3 regions of the Pseudomonas sp. FP2309 genome follow, and region 2 is predicted to be linked to each of the others. Evidence: predicted binding sites of a transcription regulator. Region 2 holds the regulator's gene; each other region holds the start of a gene.

Region 1 (7,488 bases), 200 kb from region 2:
GCAATGCCCATTGAAAGCTCGCCTCCTGTGCGTAGACGTTCCAACAACCTGGCCCAAGGCGTGGTCGACGCCTTGACCCAGCGCATCCTGCTGGGTCAACTCAAGCCCGGTGAGAAACTGCCCTCGGAATCCACCATCGTGCTGGAGCACGGCGTAAGCCGGACGGTGGTGCGTGAGGCGCTGTCCAAGTTGCAGGCATCGGGACTGGTGGAGACGCGTCACGGCATCGGCACCTTTGTATTGGCGCAACAGGCCCGGCAAGGCTTGCGCCTGCATGTCGACACGGTCGCCAGCGTGCGCAACATGCTTGAGTTGCGCCTTGGCCTGGAGGTGCAAGCGGTGGCGCTGGCCGCGCTGCGCCGCACCGACGTGCAACTGGCCCACATGCGCCAGGCGCTGGACGACTACCAGGCGTCCCTGGTCAACAACGACAGTTGTGTGGAGGAGGACAAGCGCTTTCATCAGTTGATCGCCGAAGCCACCGGCAATACATTCTTCAGCGAAATCATGCAGCACTTGGGCAATGCGATGATTCCACGTGCCCAGGTCAAGAGTGACGAGCGCGGTGGCGCCGATTTTGCCCAGCTCGGGCAGTTGGCGAGCCGCGAACATGAGGCGATCTTCAACGCGATCAAGCGCCAGGACCCGGACGCGGCTCGGGCCGCCATGGTGTTGCATCTGACCAACAGCCGGGATCGGTTTTCCGGGGAATGATAAGGACCACAGGTTGAACGAACACTCCTTGTCCACGCGCCTTGAGCGCGTGGCAGCGCACGTGCCCCATGGCGCGCGGCTGGCCGATATCGGCTCGGACCATGCCTACCTGCCGGTGGCGCTGCTGCGCCGCGGCGCGATCGAGGCGGCGGTGGCGGGGGAGGTGGCGACCACGCCGTTCCAGGCGGCCGAGCGCACCGTGCGTGACAACGGCCTGGAACAGCAGATCACGGTGCGCCTGGCCAATGGCTTGGCGGCCATCGCACCGGCAGACCGGATTACCGCGATCAGCCTGTGCGGCATGGGCGGCGAGACGATCCGCGACATCCTTGACGCCGGCAAGGCCTGCCTGAACGGGGTTGAACGCCTGATCCTGCAACCCAACGGCGGCGAGCAACCGCTGCGCGTCTGGTTGATGAACAACGGTTACCGCATCGTCAGCGAAGAGCTGCTGCGCGAGAACCGGTTTTTCTATGAAATCATCGTCGCCGAGCGCGCTGAACCGGTGTTGTACAGCGCCGAGCAACTCTACTTCGGCCCGCTCCTGATGCAGGCCCGCAGCCCGGCATTTTTGGCCAAGTGGCAGCGGGCATTGCGCCTGCGACAAAAGACCCTGGCCGGTTTCGCGCAGGCGCAGACGGTGCCCGACGCCAAGCGGCAAGCGATCATTCGGCAGATTCGCTGGATCACCGCGCTGCTGGCTTGATACCCGTTCATTCAACCATCATCACTCTGGAGCCCCGCCATGGCAGACGCCACCGACCAAGCGTTCTACGACCGCGCCGATGCGCACATCGAACTGTCGAACGAACAACTTAAAACCTTCGACAACCTCGGCCAGGTCAGCGCCTCAATGATGTTCGGCACCACCCGCTTCAACGCCTGGGCCCTGGCGCGCAACTTCAAGTCCGGCGAGCACATGGCCGCAGAGCGCGAAGCGATGCTCAAGTATTGCTGCGATCAGTACCGGATGATGCTGGAAGACAACCTGGACGATCACATCAATCATTTTGCTCAGTACATGCAGGTCAAATAGGCGCGGGTGTTTTTGATCAGCCCTTCAAGTTTGTTCGGTTCGCGGCCGATAGATGGCTGTGATTGAGAGCCTTTTGAAATGCGTGTTGGGCAAGCGTCTGCGGCGGTTACAGCTTATCGGCCGCCCTTGAGTGCTTTTGCCCCATTTTCGCGCACACAACTGGCTCCATTACCGTGCCGCCCGCCCTGTTTCGGGGCCCTGGGCCAGCGGCCCGTATCTTGCTAGAGCCAGCCTAATCAATGACATGGCATTTTGCCGTTAGTCATTTCAAGGCTTGGCCCGCTGTTTAATCGAGTGGGTTGTTTGAGGGAGTAGTCGGACATGCACAGCTTGTTAACACCCGGTATCCGCCTGCTCGGACGTTTCGGATTCGCACGTAAATTTCAGATCCTGTTCTTCCTCTTCATGTTGCCGCTGGCCGGCAGCCTGTGGATGATCGGCCAGGACTATCGCGAGAAATTGAACGTGATCGCCAGCGAACAATCCGGCGTGCGCCAGTTGCTGGCGCTCGATACGCTGGACGTTCAACTGAGCGTACAGCGCAACCTGGCGGCGCGCTGGAAAGCGGTCGACCTGCTGCGCGAGCCCACCCCGGCGGCCAAGGCCGCGATGAGTGCGGTGGACGCCAATTACCCGCAGATCGAGCAAAGCCTGCAGGCCCTGAGCGAGACGCTCAAGGCGCAACAGGCCAGCGCGGAGATCCTGTCGCGCTTCCAAAGCCTGCAAGCGGCGGTCAAAGGGATGGACACCCAGTCGCTGCGCACCGTGGGCTGGTGGCCGGACGGGTACGACCGCTTCACCTCGGCGCTCAGTGCCGCGCAGGCGTTGCGCGAGCAGATCGCCCTGGACACCGGGCTGATCCTCGACCCGTGGCTGGAAACCTATCTGATGATGCAGATCTCCACGCAACAGACGTCCGACCTGATCGAGCGCATCGGCCGCATGGCCAGTGTCGGGCAGTCGTCCATTGCCTCGGGGCAGTTCACCCTGCAAAGCCGTTTGCAATTGCGTGACCTGCGTGGCCGCATCGGCGATGCGCGTGACCAGTTGATCAAAGCCGCCGCTTCGCTCAAAGCCAAGCCATACGCAGGCATGGAGCCCTGGACTGCAAAGTACGACAGTGGCCTGCAGGTGCTGGATAACGAACTCAAAGTGCTCGACGACGGTGTGTTCGGCGGCACGATCAAGCTCGACACCGCCGCGTTCGACCGCAGTGTCGACGCCATGCTCGGCGGCCTGAGCGCGCTGCGCAACCAGTCGTTGAACTCGTTGAACGATCGCCTGAGTTATTACCACGATCGCTTGCTCCAACAGTTCATCCCCGTGGCGGCGACCTTCAGCCTGCTGGCGCTGGCTGCGCTGTACCTGTTTATGTGCCTGGAAGCCTCCATCCGCCGCAGCGCCGGTGGCATCACGACGCTGGCCGAGTCCCTGCGCGACGGCAACCTGTGTGTGGAGGTGGAGGTGCAAGGGCGTGACGAACTCGCGGTGATCAGTAAGGCGCTGAACGTGGCGGTGGTGCAATTGCGCACCAGCCTGCTGGGCGTCAACCATGAGACCCAGCAGTTGGGTTCAGCCGTGCTCACCCTCAATTCTCAATCGGGCAGCACCCTCAGCGAAGTGGAAGACCAGCAACACCAGATCAGCCAGATCGCCGCCGCCGCCACCCAGTTGGCCGCGACTTCCATGGGCGTTGCTCGAAGCTGCGAACAGGCGTCCGGCAGTGCCCAGCAAACACGGCGCATCGCTGAAGACAGCAGCCGCGACAGCCAACGCACCACGGCCAGCATCCAGCAACTCAACCAACGCCTCACCGACACCGCCGATGCGTTGCAGCAAGTGAGTCAGCAGGGCCAGCAGATTCAATCGGTGGTCGACACCATTCGCGGCATCGCGGAACAGACCAACTTGCTGGCGCTTAACGCCGCCATCGAAGCGGCGCGCGCCGGTGAGCAGGGGCGTGGCTTTGCGGTGGTGGCCGATGAAGTGCGCAGCCTGTCACAACGCACCCAGGCCTCCACGGCGCAGATCGCCAGCACCGTCGACAGCCTGCGTGCAACGGTCAGCCAGGCAGTCACCCTGATGGGCGTCGCGTGCGAGCAGGCCTTGACCGACGCCGAGTCCGTCACCGGGTTGGGCACGCGTTTGGGCGAGATTGCCGGGGCGGTGCAGAACGTCACCGACACCCTGGCGCAAATCGCCACGGCGGTGGAAGAACAAGCCGCGACGGCCGATGAAGTGAGCGGCAATATCCAGCAGGTCGACCAGGCGGCAGGGCGTTTGCTGGAGGGCGCGCGGGCGGTGAATCGAGCGGCGGACACCCTGAGCAAGGGCAGCCGGGCGTTGAGTGACAACACCGCACGGTTTCGTCTGGGCTGAGGAACGGCTTAACTCACCGTCGGGTTGATAAGGCATTGGGTGACCGCCTCGATCTCTGTGGTGAGCGGCAAGCCCGCTCACAACAACAGTTCAGTTCACCAAAGGGGGCTGACGTTGGAGTCTGGATATATTCGGTCACCACATGACACGGGCGCCTCTCTGGCGGCCAGCTAGCGTCAATGCTCTCCAGACTATTTACGCAGAGCAACGACATGCGCACCCCGCCTCAATCCCATCGACTGCGTCGCGGTCGCTATTCGGAAATCGGCCGCAGTTATCTCATCACCCTGGTGGTTCACCAGCGGCAGCGGCTGTTCACTGACCTGTACCTCGGCCGTCTGCTGGTCGCTGAGTTCCGTCAGGTTCATGAGCTGGGGCTGATTGATTCCCTGGCTTGGGTCATCATGCCCGATCATATTCACTGGTTGTTCGAGCTCAAGCAGCAGAGTTTGGCCGACGTCGTACGTCGTACGACGTACAAAGTCCCACAGCACGCTCACCATCAATCGGCACCTTCGAAGCACCACGCGTGTCTGGCAACCTGGTTATCACGATAGGGCGGTGCGAGCGGAGGAGGACAGTCGCAATATGGCCCGTTACATCATTGCCAACCCGCTGCGGGCGGGTTTGGTGCAGCGCGTGGGGGATTACGCATTGTGGGATGCTGCGTGGCTCTGAACGGGGCTCGCCCGCTGTTCATCGCGACTGAACGCTCCGTGGGTGAGTGATTTATTGCAGTGAGCCCGCTCACTGCAACATGCTCGCTCAGCATAGGTATCGCAGTGACCTCATGGTGTCAGATCGACCCGGTTGCTTGCCCGCAGCTCGCGGTGATGTTCAGTGAAACCGCTGTGGTGAGCGGGCTTGCCCCGCGCTGGGCTGCGAAGCGGCCCCATCAAGCGTACTGCATTCGTCCAGGCGAACCGCGGTGTTGGTTTTAGGGCTGCTGCGCAGCCCGGCGCGGGGCAAGCCCGCTCACCACAACAGGCCTTTTCACAACAAAGCATGCTGACTGGAACAAACCTGAATCAGGAACCTTCGGCCCCCACAGGGCTCACTTGTTAGGTCGCCCTGTTTCACGCCGAAAGGAATCCGCATGCTTTCAGCCTCGCCAGCCATTCCCCAGTACGCCCCCGTAGAACGCGAACTGAGCCTGCGTGCCGTCATCACCGGCACGCTGCTCGGGATTCTGCTCACGCCTTCCAACGTGTACGCCGGACTGAAGATCGGTTGGTCGTTCAACATGTCGATCATTGCCTTGCTGGTGGGGTACGCCATCTGGCAAGGCCTGGCCAGGCGTTCGTCCGCGCAACTGCCGTGGACGTTGCATGAAAGCAATATCAACCAGACCGTCGCTTCGGCCGCCGCGTCGATTATCTCCGGCGGGTTGGTGGCGCCGATTCCGGCCTACACGCTGTTGACCGGTAATCAGCTGGATGCGCTGCCGATGATCGCCTGGGTGTTCTCGGTGAGCTTTCTGGGGATCTGGATCGCCTGGTACCTGCGCCCCTCACTGCTCAATGACAAGGCGCTGAAATTTCCCGAAGGCATGGCCACGCTGGAAACCCTGCTGCACATCTACAACCACGGCCGCGAAGCCGCGACACGCTTGAAGGTGCTGCTCAGCGCCGCGTTGCTGTCCGGGGGGGTGAAGTGGGTGGACACGTTCATGTGGGCCTTCCCGCGCTGGTCGCCGTCGGCCGCGTTGGAGCGCCTGACCTTTACCGCCGATCCGTCGCTGTTGCTGCTGGGGTTCGGCGGCATTATCGGTATTCGGGTGGGCCTCACGCTGCTGCTCGGCGCGTTGCTCGCCTGGGGTGGACTGGGGCCGTGGCTGCTGGCACAGCACCTGGTGACGTTGCCGGCGGGCAGCAGCGGCCCGCAATTTGCCGCGTTGGTGGAGTGGCTGCTGTGGCCGGGTGTGAGCCTGATGGTGTGTTCCACGCTGGCCTCGTTGGCGATTCGATTGTGGGCCTTGCGCACCGCCACCAAGGCCACGGGCGGTGCGCTCTGGGGGTGGCCCAAGCCTGGGCCTGCCGCCGGTTTTATGCTGGCGATCGGTTTGGTGGTGAGCCTGCAAGCGTTGTTGTTCGGCATCAACCTGTGGATGGCGTTGCTGACGATTCCCCTGGCGATCTGCCTGGCCGCCGTTGCCGCGCGCGTGGTGGGCGCCACCGGGATTCCGCCGATCGGCGCCATCGGGCAATTGTCCCAACTGAGCTTCGGCATCGTCGCGCCCGGCCAGGTGCCGATCAACCTGATGAGCGCCAACACCGCCGGCGGCGCGGCCGGTCAGTGCACGGACCTGATGAACGATTTCAAGGTGGGCAAGGCGATTGGCGCCACGCCGCACAAGCAGGTGATCGCGCAGATCCTGGGGATTTTCATCGGCAGCATCGTCGGCGTGTTCGCCTACCTGGCGCTGATCCCCGATCCGCAGTCGATGTTGCTCACCGAAGAGTGGCCGGCGCCGGCGGTGGCCACCTGGAAAGCCGTGGCGCAAACCCTCACCCACGGGCTGGACTCTTTATCGACGAGCATTCGTTGGGCGATTGCAATTGCGGGCGCGGCAGGCGTATTGCTCGGCGTGCTCGACAGCCTGCTGCCGGCGCATCGTGGGCGCTACCTGCCGAGTGCCGCCGCGCTGGGGCTGGCCTTTGTGTTACCGGCGTCTGTGTCGTTGATGATGGCGTCTGGCGCGGTGTTGACGTGGCTGGTGAGCTGCCGTTGGCCGAGCCTGACCGAGCGCTTTGCGATCACCGCAGCGGCGGGCTTGATTGCCGGGGAGAGTATTACGGGGGTAGGGGCGTCGTTGTGGCAGATGGTTTGGCCATAGCCGGTGAGGGGCTGGCATCCCAGCCCCTCACCGGTGTGTCAGTTACCGGGCAAACGCATACTCGCCGCCCTGTTCCAGCGCCTTGTGGTATGCCGGCCGCGCCTGGAACCGTTGCACCCACGCCGCCAGGTGGGGGTAGGCCTGCAACTTGCCCTGGGCCTTGGCGATTTCGCCGATAAAGCTCATCTGGATGTCCGCACCGCTCAACGCTTCGCCCAGCAGGTAGGGCGTGTGCGCCAGCGCATCGTTCAGGTAGCCCAGGTAGTTGGCCACTTCCGATTCGATACGCGGATGCAGCGGCGCCCCGGCCTCACCCAAACGGCCGACGTAGAGGTTGAGCATCAGCGGCAACATGGCCGAGCCTTCGGCGAAGTGCAGCCATTGCACGTACTGGTCGTACTCGGCGCTGGCGGGGTTCGGTTGCAGCCTGTCGCCTCCATGACGGCGAATCAGGTAGTCGACGATGGCGCCGGACTCGATCACCACGCGGCCCTCGTCTTCGATCACCGGCGATTTGCCCAGG
Region 2 (7,488 bases):
CCCCTTTTACAGTGTGAAAACCGCGAAAAATTGCATTGAGCAGGTTCGCATCATCCGGACGGCTTTCCAGCTCGACCAGTTGTTCGGACAGTTGCTCTAAAATTTCGCCGGCCTCTACAAGGAAATCCTGAAGGATCTCTTCATCGGCGCCGAAGCTCATGTGGGTGCTCCTTAGAAGCCTAAACTGGATAACAGGTCATCTACGTCATCCTGACCTGACACAACGTCTTCACGTTTATCGGCATGAATCTGCGGACCTTCACCCTTGGCGAGATGTTTTTGTGGATCTTTTTCCGAGAGGATCGCTTCGCGGTCATGTTCGATGCCGGCAAAACGGTCAACCTGGCCTGCCATAAGCACCAGTTTGAGCAGGTTGCTCTCCACTTCGGTGACCAGTTGAGTCACACGCTTGATCACCTGACCGGTGAGGTCCTGGTAATCCTGGGCCAGCAAAATATCGTTGAGATTGCTGGACACCGTGCGGTTGTCCTGCTCGCTGCGCGACAAAAACCCTTCAACCCGACGTGCCAGCTCACGAAACTCTTCAGCTCCCACTTCCCGGCGCATGAAGCGGCCCCAGTCGTTGCTCAGGGCCTGGGCTTCAGTGGCCATGCCGTTGACCAGGGGCGTGGCGTTTTCCACCAGGTCCATGGTGCGGTTGGCCGCCGCCTCAGTCAGCCTGACCACATAGGACAGGCGTTCGGTGGCATCAGTAATCTGCGAGATTTCTTCGGCCTGGGGCATGTGCGGGTCAATCTGAAAATTGACAATTGCACTGTGCAGCTCGCGTGTGAGCTTGCCCACTTCCTGGTACAGGCCGCGGTCACGGGTCTGGTTGAGCTCATGGATCAACTGCACCGCGTCGCCGAAATGGCCTTTTTCAAGGCTGTCGACCAACTGGTGAGCATGCTTTTTCAGGGTTGACTCAAAGTCTCCCAGTGTCGTTTCTTTATGCTCCATAGCTCCCCCGCGATGGCATTAGCCGTGGATGCGTTCGAAGATTTTTTCGATCTTCTCTTTCAAGGCCAATGCAGTGAATGGCTTGACCACGTAACCGTTAACCCCGGCTTGGGCGGCTTCGATGATCTGCTCACGCTTGGCTTCGGCGGTGACCATCAACACAGGCAGGCTGCGAAGTTTCTCGTCGGCGCGCACGTGGCGCAGCAGGTCGATGCCAGTCATGCCCGGCATGTTCCAGTCGGTTACCAGAAAGTCGATGCTCCCGCTGTTGAGGATCGGAATCGCCGTAAGGCCGTCATCCGCCTCGACCGTGTTTGTGAACCCAAGGTCACGCAACAGGTTTTTTATGATCCGCCGCATCGTTGAGAAGTCATCAACGATGAGGATTTTCATGTTCTTGTCCAATTCGACCTCCAAGCAGTCTTAAACGCGCCCAGCACCTGGACGCGCCATTTCAATCAACAGGCATTACACAAAAAGGACTGCCGGGGGCACCACGAGCCGAACCCGCGACGGTCAATCACCGTCGCGGTATCGCTTTGCAGTGTCCCCACACTGCCTGTCAGCGCGCTCGCCACTCTCCCAAACGCCCCCGCAAGCGGGCGGCGCACTGGCTGTGTAACTGGCTGACCCGCGATTCGCTGACCCCCAGGACCTCACCGATTTCCTTGAGGTTCAGCTCTTCGTCGTAGTACAGCGCCAATACCAGTCGCTCACGCTCAGGCAAATTGGCAATCGCGTCAGCCAACGCCCCCTGGAAGCGTTCATCCTCCAGGTCGCGCGCCGGCTCCATGTGAGTACTCGCGCCGTCCTCGTGCAACCCTTCGTGTTCGCCGTCCTGCAACAGGTCGTCGAAACTGAACAGGCGGCTGCCCAAGGTATCGTTCAAAATCCCGTAATAATCGTCGAGACTCAATTGGAGTTCGGCCGCAACTTCGTGATCTTTAGCGTCGCGACCGGTTTTTGCTTCAATTGCGCGAATTGCGTCACTGACCATACGTGTATTGCGGTGCACCGAACGGGGCGCCCAGTCACCCTTGCGCACTTCATCGAGCATGGCGCCACGGATACGGATACCCGCATACGTCTCGAAACTCGCACCCTTGCTCGCGTCGTATTTGGTCGACACTTCGAGCAGACCGATCATGCCGGCCTGGATCAGGTCTTCGACCTGGACGCTGGCGGGCAGGCGAGCCAGCAGGTGATAAGCGATGCGTTTGACCAGTGGCGCATAACGCTCGATCAACTCACCCTGACTGTCACGGGCAGACTTCTTGTAGGCGTTATAGCCGTTCGCTGTCATAGCACGGGTCCTGCGCTCGTCTGATGTACCAATCGCTCGACGAAAAACTCCAGATGCCCCCGTGGGTTGGCGGGCAACGGCCAGGTATCGACCTTCTGAGCAATAGCCTTGAACGCCAATGCGCACTTGGAACGAGGGAACGCTTCGTAGACTGCACGCTGCTTTTGCACAGCCTTGCGCACACACTCGTCGTAGGGCACTGCACCAACGTATTGTAGGGCGACATCGAGAAAGCGGTCCGTGACCTTGGTCAACTTGGCGAACAGGTTGCGCCCTTCCTGCGGGCTCTGGGCCATGTTGGCCAGCACGCGGAAGCGGTTCATGCCGTAGTCACGGTTAAGCAGTTTGATCAGGGCGTAGGCGTCGGTGATCGAGGTGGGCTCATCGCAGACCACCAGTAGCACTTCCTGCGCCGCGCGCACGAAGCTGACCACGGACTCGCCGATCCCGGCGGCGGTGTCGATCACCAGCACGTCGAGGTTGTCGCCGATATCACTGAAGGCCTGAATCAGACCGGCATGCTGCGCCGGGCTCAGGTGCACCATGCTCTGGGTGCCGGACGCGGCCGGCACGATGCGGATACCGCCAGGGCCCTGCAGCAGCACATCGCGCAGTTCACAGCGCCCCTCGATCACATCGGCAAGGGTGTGTTTGGGCGTCAGCCCCAGCAGAACGTCGACGTTCGCCAGCCCCAGGTCAGCATCCAGCAGCATGACGCGACGGCCAAGCTCTGCCAGGGCCAGGGACAAATTCACTGACACGTTAGTTTTCCCGACGCCACCTTTGCCGCCGGTCACCGCGATCACCTGTACGGGATGCATGCTGCCCATTTTATTTCTTTACCTTGTCTTGCTTAGACGCAGGCTACATGGCTTGGCCGCTTGAATCGCTTGCAGACCATCAATGTAGGTACATTTCACGGTGTTCATCCTGACTTCAACCGACCCGTTTGGCGGGGTTGTGGTAGAGGTCGGCGAACATATCGGCCATCGCTTCCTCGCTAGGCTCTTCTTGCATTTGCACGCTCACTGCGCGGCTGACCAACTGATGACGGCGCGGCAGATGCAGGTCATCCGGAATCCGCGGGCCATCGGTCAGGTAGGCAACCGGCAGTTCATGGCTGATCGCCAGGCTCAACACTTCGCCCAGGCTGGCGGTTTCATCCAGTTTAGTCAGGATGCAACCGGCCAGGCCGCAGCGCTTGTAGCTGTGATAAGCAGCGGTAAGAACCTGTTTCTGGCTGGTGGTTGCAAGCACCAGGTAATTTTTCGACTTGATGCCACGCCCGGCCAGGCTTTCCAGCTGCATGCGCAACGCCGGATCGCTGGCTTGCAGGCCCGCGGTATCGATCAACACCACGCGCTTGCGCAACAGCGGATCGAGGGCGTTGGCCAGGGATTGGCCCGGGTCGACGTGGGTCACCGGCACATTGAGGATGCGCCCCAGAGTCTTGAGCTGCTCCTGGGCACCGATGCGGTAGCTGTCCATGCTCACCAACGCAATGTTATGGGCGCCGTATTTGAGCACATAACGGGCGGCCAGCTTGGCCAGGGTGGTGGTCTTGCCCATGCCGGCAGGGCCGACCATGGCGATCACACCGCCCTCTTCCAGGGGTTCGACTTCCGGGGTGGCGATCATCCGCGCCAGATGGGCCAGCAACATGCGCCAGGCCTGGCGAGGCTCTTCGATTTCGGTGGTCAGGGCCAGCAGGTCGCGGGACAACGGGCCGGACAGGCCTATGCGTTGCAGGCGGCGCCACAGGTTGGCCTGCTGCGGCTTGCTGCCTTGCAACTGCGTCCAGGCCAACGAACCGAGCTGGACTTCCAGCAGTTCGCGCAGGCCATTGAGTTCAAAGCGCATCGAGTCGAACACGCGCTGGTCGACTGCGGCGGCCGGGGCTGGCGCTGCAGGACGCGGCGGTTCGATGAAGGTGGGCTCTACCAGTGGCTCGGCGGCGGTCAATGGCAGGCCGGCGAACAACTGGCGATTGGTGGTGGCATCGCTGTCGCCACGCATGCTCAGTTCAGCCTGGGCCGAGACGATGCGCGACGCGGTCTTGCGCAGCTCGTCTTCAAGTTCCATGTTCGGCACACGTGGCGCCAGGGCCTGGGGCGTGTAATCCAGGGCAGCCGTCAGCTCGACACCGCCGGCAATACGACGGTTACCGATAATCGCGGCGTCGGCGCCCAGCTCATCACGGACCAGTTTCATGGCCTGACGCATATCGGCGGCGAAAAAACGCTTCACTTGCATATCCCACTACCCTCAGCCGTTGGGCCCTACTGTCGCGACGATAGTCACTTGCTTGTTGTCAGGAATTTCCTGATAAGCCAAAACGTGCAAATTCGGTACTGCCAGGCGTCCAAACCGCGACAACATCGCCCGGACTGGGCCCGCCACCAGCAGAATCACCGGTTGGCCCTGCATTTCCTGGCGCTGTGCGGCGTCGATCAACGAACGCTGCAGTTTTTCAGCCATGCTTGGCTCCAGCAGAACGCCCTCTTCCTGGCCTTGTCCTGCCTTCTGAATACTATTGAGCAATATCTGTTCCAACCTTGGCTCCAAGGTGATCACAGGCAGCTCGGAGTCAAGCCCCACAATGCTTTGCACGATTGCGCGAGACAATCCAACCCGCACCGCCGCCACCAGCGCGGCAGTATCTTGACTCTTGGCGGCGTTGTTAGCGATGGCTTCGGCAATGCTGCGGATGTCTCGCACCGGCACCTGTTCGGCCAACAGCGCCTGCAGCACTTTGAGCAATTGCGACAGCGACAGCACGCCAGGCACCAGCTCTTCGGCCAGTTTCGGCGAGGCTTTGCCCAGCAGGCCCATCAATTGCTGGACTTCCTCGTGGCCGATCAGCTCGTGGGAGTGCTTGTACAGGATCTGGTTAAGGTGAGTGGCGACCACGGTGCTGGCGTCCACCACGGTGTAGCCCAGGGACTGCGCCTGGCTGCGCTGGCTGATTTCGATCCATACCGCCTCCAGGCCAAAAGCCGGATCTTTGGCGGTAATGCCATTGAGGCTGCCGAACACCTGGCCGGGGTTGATCGCCAACTCGCGGTCCGGGTAGATCTCGGCTTCGGCCAGAATCACGCCCATCAGGGTCAGGCGATAGGCGCTCGGGGCCAGATCGAGGTTGTCGCGGATGTGCACGGTGGGCATCAAAAAGCCCAGGTCCTGGGATAACTTCTTGCGCACGCCCTTGATCCGCGCGAGCAATTGGCCGCCCTGGTTGCGGTCCACCAGCGGAATCAGGCGGTAGCCGACTTCCAGGCCGATCATGTCGATCGGAGTGACGTCATCCCAGCCCAACTCCTTGGTTTCCTGGGCCCGCGCCGGGGATGGCAGCAATTCCTGCTGGCGTGCGATTTCCTGCTGGGCGATGACTTTGACCTGGTTCTGTTTCTTCCAGAACAGATACGCACCACCGCCCGCCAAGGCCGCCATGCTCAGAAACGACACATGGGGCATGCCCGGCACGATCCCCATGATCGCCATGATGCCCGCCGCCACGGCCAGAGCCTTGGGCGAGGCGAACATCTGCCGGCTGATCTGCTTGCCCATGTCTTCGGAGCCCGAAGCACGGGTTACCATGATGGCTGCTGCTGTGGATAACAACAGTGATGGCAATTGCGCCACTAAACCGTCACCGATGGTCAGCAAGGCGTACACCTTGCCCGCATCGCCGAAGGTCATGCCGTGCTGGAACATGCCCACAGCCACGCCACCGATCAGGTTGATGAACAGAATCAGCAGGCCGGCGATGGCGTCACCGCGCACAAATTTGCTGGCACCGTCCATGGAGCCGTAGAACTCGGCTTCCTGGGCCACTTCCAGACGACGGGACTTGGCCTGGTTCTGGTCGATCAGGCCGGCGTTGAGGTCGGCGTCGATGGCCATCTGTTTGCCGGGCATGGCGTCGAGGGTAAACCGCGCGCTCACCTCGGAAATCCGCCCGGCACCCTTGGTCACCACCACGAAGTTGATGATCATCAGGATCGCGAACACCACGATACCCACCACGTAGTTACCGCCGATCACCACCTCACCGAAGGCCTGGATCACCTTACCGGCGGCGGCGTGGCCGTCCTGACCGTGAAGCATCACCACACGGGTCGAGGCCACGTTCAAGGCCAGGCGCAACAGGGTCGCCACCAGCAAAATCGTGGGAAATACCGCAAAATCCAGCGGCCGCAAGGCGTACACGCACACCAGCAGCACCACCACCGACAGGGCGATGTTGAAGGTGAAGAACACATCCAGCAGGAACGGCGGCATCGGCAACATCATCATTGCCAACATCACCAGCAACAACAACGGCACACCCAGATTGCCCCGCGAGAGGTCAGTCAGGGTTGTACGTGCCGTGCCGAGCATTTGAGAGCGATCCACCACCGGTATTCCTCGTTTCCCTTGAAGCAAACTTTTGACGCCGGGAGGCGTCCTGGTGGCGGTATTGCAAGAAGCTGTCCAACTTTGGTTTTGGGCTTGGATAACCTCACAGGCGCGCCAATTACCCAGGTGTGGAGACCCGCTTTATGGAGAGTTTTCCGACAAGGTTGATCGTTCCCCGCGCGTGGGAACACCCTGATGAGGGTCGAAGATTATTTTAGCGTTGTCACTTCCGTTGCCTGCTGCCCCTTGGGGCCCTCGACCAGCACGTACTCAACCTTTTGATTCTCTTCCAGGCTTTTGTAATTGCCTGAATTGATACCCGAAAAGTGTACGAACACATCGGCCGTGCCATCGTCAGGACTGATGAAACCAAACCCTTTTTCCTTGTTGAACCACTTCACGGTGCCTGTTGCCATTGCCAATCTCCGAACGGCTTGATGTGAGGCTTACGCCTTATCAAACCGTCTGGAAACCGGGTTGGCTACTGTCAGAGTTGACAGGTAGACACACACGGGCGACGGGTGGTACGGGAGGCAAGCGACGGTCTCTCTGGTGAGCGCAATGTGCTGTGATGAGCAGGGTTGTTGTAAGCAGGGTTGTTGTGGTGAGCAGGCTTGCCCTGCCCCGGGCTGCGAAGCGGCCCCAACAAGATCACCGCCGCGTGCCAGGATTCACGAAGAGGCAGGTTTTTTTTGGGGGGGGCAGGCCACCGGGAGGGTCAGGAATCGCGGCGCAGTTCCGGTGGGATCGGCAGGTCTTTGAGCGGGTCCGGGCGCTTGCCCTGGCCGGCACGGTACTGGCGAATCTGATAGACATACGCCAGCACC
Region 3 (7,488 bases), 580 kb from region 2:
CATTTTTATGCGGCTAACAATCAGTCGTCACGGCTCATGATGCCGAAGATCTGTAACAGGCTGACAAACAGGTTGTAGATCGATACATACAGGCTCACGGTGGCCATGATGTAGTTGCGCTCACCGCCGTGGATGATCGCACTGGTCTGGAACAGGATGCACACGGAGGAGAACAGCACAAAACCCGCGCTGATCGCCAGTTGCAGACCGCTGATCTGGAAGAACATGCCCGCCACTACCGCCGCCAGCAACACGAAGAAACCGGCGGTGATGAAACCACCCAGGAAGCTCATGTCCTTACGAGTGATCAGCACGTAGGCCGACAGACCACCAAACACCAGCGCCGTCATGGCAAACGCCGAGCTGACCACTTCCGCACCGCCAGCCATGCCGAGGTAACGGTTGAGGATCGGGCCGAGGATAAAACCCATGAAACCGGTCAAGGCAAACGCCGAGACCAGACCCCAGGCCGAGTCACGCAGCTTGTTGGTCAGGAAGAACAGACCATAGAAGCCGATCAGCACGACAAAGATATTCGGGTAGCCAACGTGCATCTGCTGCGCCACAAACGCCATCACGCCGCTGAATGCGAGGGTAAGGGCGAGCAAGCCATAGGTGTTGCGCAACACGCGGCTGACTTCAAGCTGCTCAGCCTGCGCGTTGCCATTCACTGCGTAATTCTGTTCGCGCATGGCGACACTCCTTCGGTTTTGAAACGTTCAGTCGCAAAGATCATAACAGACGCTCTGTAACAAGCTATGGCGAGAGTTTGACAGTGTGTTTCATTCGGGTATTATGGCGCCCGCTGAGACAGGATGGCTTACTATAATCCTGTGACGCACAAGGGAAATTGGCAGAGTGGTTGAATGCACCGGTCTTGAAAACCGGCGAACGTTAATAGCGTTCCCAGGGTTCGAATCCCTGGTTTCCCGCCAAGATTCAAACGAAAGCCCCGCGATTGCGGGGCTTTTGCGTTTTTGGGGTTTGGTGCAGCAGTCGTCTATCGCCTGATCGTTTGCGCATGATTCAGGCAGTTCCGCAAATCTTTACAAATTGCCGTTTGCGCAAGGGTGACCTAGCTGCGATCAGGATCAACAACGCGCCAGCGAATTATCCGATACCCAGCACAACCACGCTTTCTGCGCGATCGTCTTGCTACTTCTGGCGTCCGGCTGTAACTCCTTCTTGAGTCCATGTACTCAGCCAACTGCGACATTGCGCCTATCATCCGGCGCCGCGGGCTGATCCCGCTGCTGGGAAGCACAAGCCAGTCGTATGTGCCTTCACCAAGGTTCATGCTGGGCAAAGCCATGACTGTATGCAGTCCTCTGGTTTTTGACCTGGTGTGACGTGAGGCAACGAGCTTTAGAGGCGAAAAACCGTGGCGGCGATCATGTGTTTGATCCAATCGGTGCGGCTCAATGCAAGTGATCCTATATCAAGCACATTGACGCGACTGCCAATGCTCCGGAGGAGTGAGAACGATCAGTTGTTTGCGCACAGATGGCAGCGGGTTTAATAACGCAAGACATGATGCGCGGACTTTTGTCTTGAAGCGCACTTTTGCAAATTGATGCCTGTTGAGAGTGCCGCTAAAGCTACGGCAGTAGTTGCCGATAAAAAAATGAAGTCGATACGGCTCATACGATCTTTGCATTAAAAAACTAAACGTCCGAGCGAAGGATGCTCCACCATTCGAGTGCATACATATGTACAGCAAACTCAGTATTTCCCAAAAGCTGTACCTTAGCTTTGCCACCATCGTAGTTCTGCTGGGCATCCTTGTCATCAGCGCATACCGTGGTTTTGGACAGGTAGACAGTGCGATTAATAGCAACGTCCACAGTTATCGCGTGTTAAGTCAGTCCCAGGTCGCCCTAGAACAGTTGATCAATATTGAGACCGGCATGCGCGGCTTCGTCATCAGCGGCAAGGACAGCTTTCTCGAACCCCAGATTGTCGGTGAAAGTGAGTTCTCAAGCAGTCTTGCGACGCTCAAAGAACTGACGATTGATAACGCGCAGCAGCAGAAACGGCTTGCTTCATTGGAGCAGCTACAAAAGCGTTGGCTGGACGAAGACGTCCATTCGATCATCGCTCAACGGCGTGAAATAACACAGAACGGCACCTCCGGGGATTCGCTGAATCAGCGCATAAGCAGGGGCGCAGACAAAGCCAAAATGGATGACATGCGCGGCATTATTGCAGAACTTTCGCAGGCGGAAGACGTTCTGCTGGCAAGCCGCACTCAGGAGATGAACAACGCCAAAGATCGCGCGATTACTATTCTGGTGGCCGGTGGTTTGATTGCTGCCTTTCTGGCGGTCATCCTCGCCTATGCTTTAGGCCGCACCACGCGTGCCCGCCTGCAAGTAGCTATAGACGCGGCGACAGCGGTTGCTGAAGGTAGATTGGACGCCGTGATTGATACTAGCAGCAGCGATGAGCTGCCCAAGGCGTTTGATCGCATGCAAACGCGCTTGCGGGAAATGATCCAGCAGATCAATAAAGCCGCCAGTCAATTGATTGAATCCGTTCAGAAGATCTCAGGGGCTTCGGAGCAGCTTTCCAGCGCGGTAAGCGAACAATCAAGTGCTGCATCCGCGATGGCGGCCACTGTTGAAGAGCTTACGGTAAGTATCAACCATGTCTCCAACAACGCAAACGAGGCCGGTGGCCTCGCTAATCGCTCTGGTCAGCAATCAACAGATGGATCCACCGTTATCCAGAACACCCTAACCAGCATGAACGGTATCGCGAAAACCGTGCAGCATGCCTCGACCAAAGTGTCAGAGTTGGGCCAACATTCTGAGCAGATATCTACAATTATCAGTGTCATTCAAGGCATTGCGGATCAAACTAATCTCCTCGCCCTCAACGCTGCCATTGAGGCTGCTCGGGCTGGTGAGCAAGGCCGCGGCTTTGCAGTCGTGGCCGATGAGGTGCGTTTGCTGGCGCAAAACACTGGTAAATCCACCAAAGAAATTGCCAGCATGATCGAAAAGATCCAACTCGGAGTCCGTGAGACTGTGGAGAGTATGCGCAGCGGTGTGTTGGAAGTTAGCCAGGGAGTAGAAATGGCTGAGTCGGCTGGTATGGCTATTACCGAAATTAGCGAAAGCTCTGGTCAGGTACTCGTGGTAGTCGAACAGATTTCGCTGGCCTTACGTGAGCAAACAGCTGCCAGTCAGGACGTCGCTCGTAACGTCGAGCGCTCGGCACAGATGGCTGAGCAAAACAATCTTTCTGTGCAAGATCTTCTGCGCGCCAGTAATGATTTGAACCAGTTGGCGATAGGACTTAAACAGGAAGTAGGTCAGTTTCGCTTGTAAGAAAGTGTCCGAAGTTTTTGTCCGGTTTGAGTCGCCCCTCACTCTCTAAACTCATCTGAAACTTTCGAACGCTAACAACGTCCCCAAGGTTCCAACCCCTGGTTTCCCGCCAAGATTCAAACGAAAGCCCCGCAATGTGGGGCTTTTGCGTTTCGGCGTTTGGCAATGTCAGCCATCAAATTCAACAACGGCAACCGAAACACTGCGCTCAACCCCACCGGCATTGCTGCCGCACCATGTGATCAACTGGCAAAACGAGGTGATGATGGTCACCGACGCAGCACGCGAGTGAGATGGGCCCGATACGGCCTAAACACACTTCTTGTAAAACGACGCCTAGTCAGGCACTTGTGAACCCAATGCAGGCGATGTGGGTATCTGCCATGCAGGTTGCTTGTCATCCTGGCTGTCGAATATGCCGCGCGCTTTGCGGAAGTCCTCCACGTTCTCGACGACCCACGTCCAGATAGGCGACATACGGATCAACAGTTCCCTGCCCAGCGGCGTCAGTTCGTACTCGACGCGTGGCGGAATTTCACCGAATGTTCGCCGAGCCACCAAGCCGTCCCGCTCCAGCGAGCGTAGCGTTTTCGTCAGCATCCGCTGGGTCACGCCTGTCATCTGCCTTTTTATTTCGGCATGACGCATGGTGCCGTACACCCCAAGGGCATGCAGGATGCCCAACGACCAGCGGCTTCCTGCGTGAGCCAGCACTTCTCGTCTGACCCCATCATCGTCTTCCCTGAGCGTTCGGCAGATGGCTTCTGCCTGGCTGAGAGTCTCCTGATCGGTCATTTCTTTCTCCGGTATCACAGGTGTGCCTTCTTACGAGCGCCGCCGAATCATGCAACGATTTATCGATCTTACAGGCAACCTATCTCAGGAGAAATCATGACCGAAGTCACCCGACGTTCCCCCCAATCCATTCTCGTTCTAGGCGCTGGTGAGCTTGGGTTTGCGGTTTTGCGGCATCTTGCGCGAGTAGCAACGCGCGCCCCTGGTTCCACCATCAGCGTCCTGCTACGGGATTCGACCATCAACACCCAGGTACCCAATAAAAAGGCCGAGCTCGATGAGCTTCGGGCGCACGGTATCGAAATGGTGGCGGCGGATCTGGTGAATGATTCAATCGATCAACTGGCTGAAGTGTTCGCGCGCTTCGATACCGTTATCGGCTGCGCAGGCATGGTTGCAGGCCGGGAGACGCCGATGAAGCTCGCTACAGCGGCGCTTAAATCCGGTGTGAAGCGCTACTTCCCATGGCAGTTTGGCGTCGACTTTGAGGTCATCGGCCGAGGCAGCCCTCAGGATCTGTTCGATGCGCAGCTTGATGTACGTGAATTGCTTCGCGCCCAGGATGAAACTGAGTGGGTCATCATCTCCACAGGCATGTTCACCAGCTTCCTTTTCGAGCCTGTTTTCGACGTGGTCGATTTTGAAAACGATACCGTGAACGCGCTGGGCACTCTTGAGAACAGCGTGACGCTCACGACGCCGGAAGACATTGGGATGTTGACCGCAGAAATCGTGTTCTTCGAACCCTCGTTCCGCAATCAGATTGTGTATCTGTCGGGCGACACGGTGACGTACGCAGAGGTGGCCAGTGTTCTTGAGCGAGTACTGGGCCGCCCGTTCGCCCGTAATGTGTGGACGGTCCCGTACTTGCTCCACGAATTGGAGAAAGACCCAACGCATCACATCAAGAAGTACCGCGCGGTATTCGCCCAGGGCAAGGGCGTGGCGTGGCCTAAAGCGGGCACTTTCAACGAGCAACAGTCGATTCCAGTCACGACCGCCGAGGCGTGGGCTCGGGCGCACCTGACGTCTTGAGCTGGCGGTTCCGATGCTACGCTCGCCGGTCGTTTACTTTTCTGCACCCCACAGGCAGCAATGGGATTTGATCTTAGCGCCTCGCCCCCCCGCGGCGCTCTTTGCTTTGGACCGTTCGTCCACCGCCCGGCACTCGCCCGGGTGTTGCCACTCCCATGTTTAAGCGCGGATGTCCCGAGCGTAAGAGCGGAGAGCCAGCATGGAAATTAATGAGAATGCCCCCGGCAACCTGTCACAGCAGGCGGTAACACGCGGCACAGACAATGAAACAGGGCACGACCCCAAGCGTGATGAGGATAAGATCCCATTGCCACCTGACGACGAGGCGCCTCTCGAAGAGGATATGTCGGACGTTGATGCTGCCGATTCCGTGGCGAGCGAACACCCCGACAACTGACGCGCTTCAGATCATCGGACCCGGCCATTGAGTCGGGTTTTTTTTGTCACGGTGCGGGTGATCCGCGCGTTCGGGGTAGGGATTTTCCTATCCGGTTTTCCAGTATCCCTACCCCAGAATAGGGATGATCTGATGGTTGCAATGCCATCATTAAGCCATTATTTCTCGAAGGTTGAGCTGCCGATCTGACTGCGCGACAGGTTGATGATGTCCTGCCAAAGGCTGCGCTAACTCAATGACTGGCTGGCTTGCAGCTTCCGCAAGCTTGGTTGATTGCCTGGACGGAAACACACCAGGCACCGACCTCTCCAAGAGAGATAACAATGAACGTCAGGAATATAAACCTCGCGCCCAGGTCTGCCATCTTCTTCTCGCTGATTATCCTGGTGGTTTTTGCGCTGGGCATTGTCGCAGTGATGCAAATGGGCAAGCTTCGAGAGTCGGAGCAGGATGTCGAAACCAATTGGATGGCCGGGATTCGTGATATTGGAAAGTTGCAGACGGGCGTCTTGCGCCTGCGCCTTGAAAGTATCCGTATCACCGTGACCGCCGATGAACAACAGCGCCAAACCCGCATCGCGTCGTTGAGCGGCTACCGCAACACGCTTCAGAACACCATCAGCGCGTATGAATCGTTGATTTCCGGACCGGTGGAGCGTGAGCTCTACCAGGCAGTGGTTGGCGATGTGCAGCAGTATTTCAAACTGTTGGATGAGCTGGAGCCATTGCTGCGAACTGGTGATAACGCCGCAGCCATTGCCCTGATCAATACCCGCATCAGTCCGATGACCAATACCATGCAAGACAAGCTGAACAAACTCGCGGACTTTAACGATGAGGGCGCCAAGCATTCAGGCCAGGAGGCTGCTGCAACGTACAGCACGGGTGTGACGCTGGTGATTGGCCTGCTGCTGGCGACCGTCATACTCACCGTGGTGTTGGCGGCGGTGTTGACCCGCAGCATTTCGGCACCGATCAGCGATGCCTTGGCCGTAGCCGAGCGCATCGCCGACAGCGACCTGTCACGGGAAGTGGTGATCAGTGGCCGTGATGAAGCCGGCCGCCTGCTGGCCGCTTTGGCGAAGATGCAGCGCAACCTGCGGGAAACCATCGCTCGTATTGCCGATTCCTCCACCCAATTGGCGTCAGCCTCTGAAGAAATGACTGCCGTGACCGAAGAGGCCAGCCGCGGGTTGGTGCGGCAGAACGATGAAGTCAATCAGGCCGCGACCGCAGTGACCGAAATGAGCGCCGCGGTGGATGAGGTGGCTCGCAATGCTGACGCCGCCGCTCAATCTTCTCGCGAGTCCATGGAATTCACGCGCTCGGGTATCGAGAATGTGGCGCAGACCCTCAAAGCCATCGAAAGCTTGGCGGGCAACGTTGCCAGCACGGGGGATCAGGTCAAGGCGTTGTCTGGCAGGGCCCAGGACATCAGCAAGGTGGTCGAGGTGATTCGCGCGATTGCCGAACAGACCAACTTGCTGGCGCTGAACGCGGCCATTGAAGCCGCCCGTGCCGGCGAGCAAGGCCGTGGCTTTGCGGTGGTAGCCGATGAGGTGCGTGCGCTGGCTCACCGCACCCAGCAGTCGACCCAGGAAATCGAGCAGATGATCAGCGCGATTCAGGCGGACTCGACCCAGGCCGTGGGTGCCATGAACGTCAGTGCCCAGATGGCCAGCAGCTCAATCGCGGTCGCGCAGAATGCCGACCTTTCGCTTAAGCAGATCGCAGAGGCCATCGCCCAGATCAACGAGCGCAACCTGCTGATCGCCACCGCTTCCGAAGAGCAGGCTCAGGTGGCCCGCGAGGCTGACCAGAACCTGACCAGCATCCGCGAACTGTCGGTCCAGAGTTCGGCAGGCGCCAGTCAGACCGCCAGCGCCTGCGGCGAGATGGCCAACCTGGCGATTGAACTCAATCACTTGG

What was found. Region 2 encodes FliA, which starts transcription of late flagellar genes. Its sites were predicted from a motif close to CTAAAGTTTNNNNNNNNNNNGCCGNTAA; they were not measured.
Region 1: the regulator FliA is predicted to act here: its motif matches at 1,775-1,802, upstream of PSH59_RS17175 (methyl-accepting chemotaxis protein).
Region 3: the regulator FliA is predicted to act here: its motif matches at 1,593-1,620, upstream of PSH59_RS15255 (methyl-accepting chemotaxis protein).

Annotation. Positions count from the first base shown of each region.
Region 1 covers NZ_CP117439.1:3,741,629-3,749,116, reverse strand. Annotated here, with positions in the region: gene PSH59_RS17190 (FadR/GntR family transcriptional regulator) at 4-714, shown strand; gene PSH59_RS17185 (tRNA (adenine(22)-N(1))-methyltransferase TrmK) at 728-1,420, shown strand; gene PSH59_RS17180 (DUF3144 domain-containing protein) at 1,460-1,750, shown strand; gene PSH59_RS17175 (methyl-accepting chemotaxis protein) at 2,072-4,129, shown strand; partial or broken gene PSH59_RS17170 (transposase) at 4,342-4,807, shown strand; gene PSH59_RS17165 (OPT family oligopeptide transporter) at 5,226-6,965, shown strand; gene PSH59_RS17160 (glutathione S-transferase family protein) at 7,008-7,488, opposite strand, start outside.
Region 2 covers NZ_CP117439.1:3,937,926-3,945,413, forward strand. Annotated here, with positions in the region: gene PSH59_RS18005 (chemotaxis protein CheA) at 1-160, opposite strand, end outside; gene PSH59_RS18010 (protein phosphatase CheZ) at 172-960, opposite strand; gene PSH59_RS18015 (chemotaxis response regulator CheY) at 979-1,353, opposite strand; gene fliA (RNA polymerase sigma factor FliA) at 1,523-2,263, opposite strand; gene fleN (flagellar synthesis regulator FleN) at 2,260-3,093, opposite strand; gene flhF (flagellar biosynthesis protein FlhF) at 3,200-4,516, opposite strand; gene flhA (flagellar biosynthesis protein FlhA) at 4,529-6,643, opposite strand; gene PSH59_RS18040 (cold-shock protein) at 6,871-7,077, opposite strand; gene flhB (flagellar biosynthesis protein FlhB) at 7,380-7,488, opposite strand, start outside.
Region 3 covers NZ_CP117439.1:3,353,050-3,360,537, reverse strand. Annotated here, with positions in the region: gene PSH59_RS15265 (Bax inhibitor-1/YccA family protein) at 21-692, opposite strand; tRNA gene PSH59_RS15260 (tRNA-Ser) at 845-935, shown strand; gene PSH59_RS15255 (methyl-accepting chemotaxis protein) at 1,710-3,332, shown strand; gene PSH59_RS15250 (helix-turn-helix domain-containing protein) at 3,669-4,127, opposite strand; gene PSH59_RS15245 (aromatic alcohol reductase) at 4,224-5,162, shown strand; gene PSH59_RS15240 (hypothetical protein) at 5,362-5,559, shown strand; partial or broken gene PSH59_RS26405 (MCP four helix bundle domain-containing protein) at 5,883-6,605, shown strand; gene PSH59_RS26400 (methyl-accepting chemotaxis protein) at 6,645-7,488, shown strand, end outside.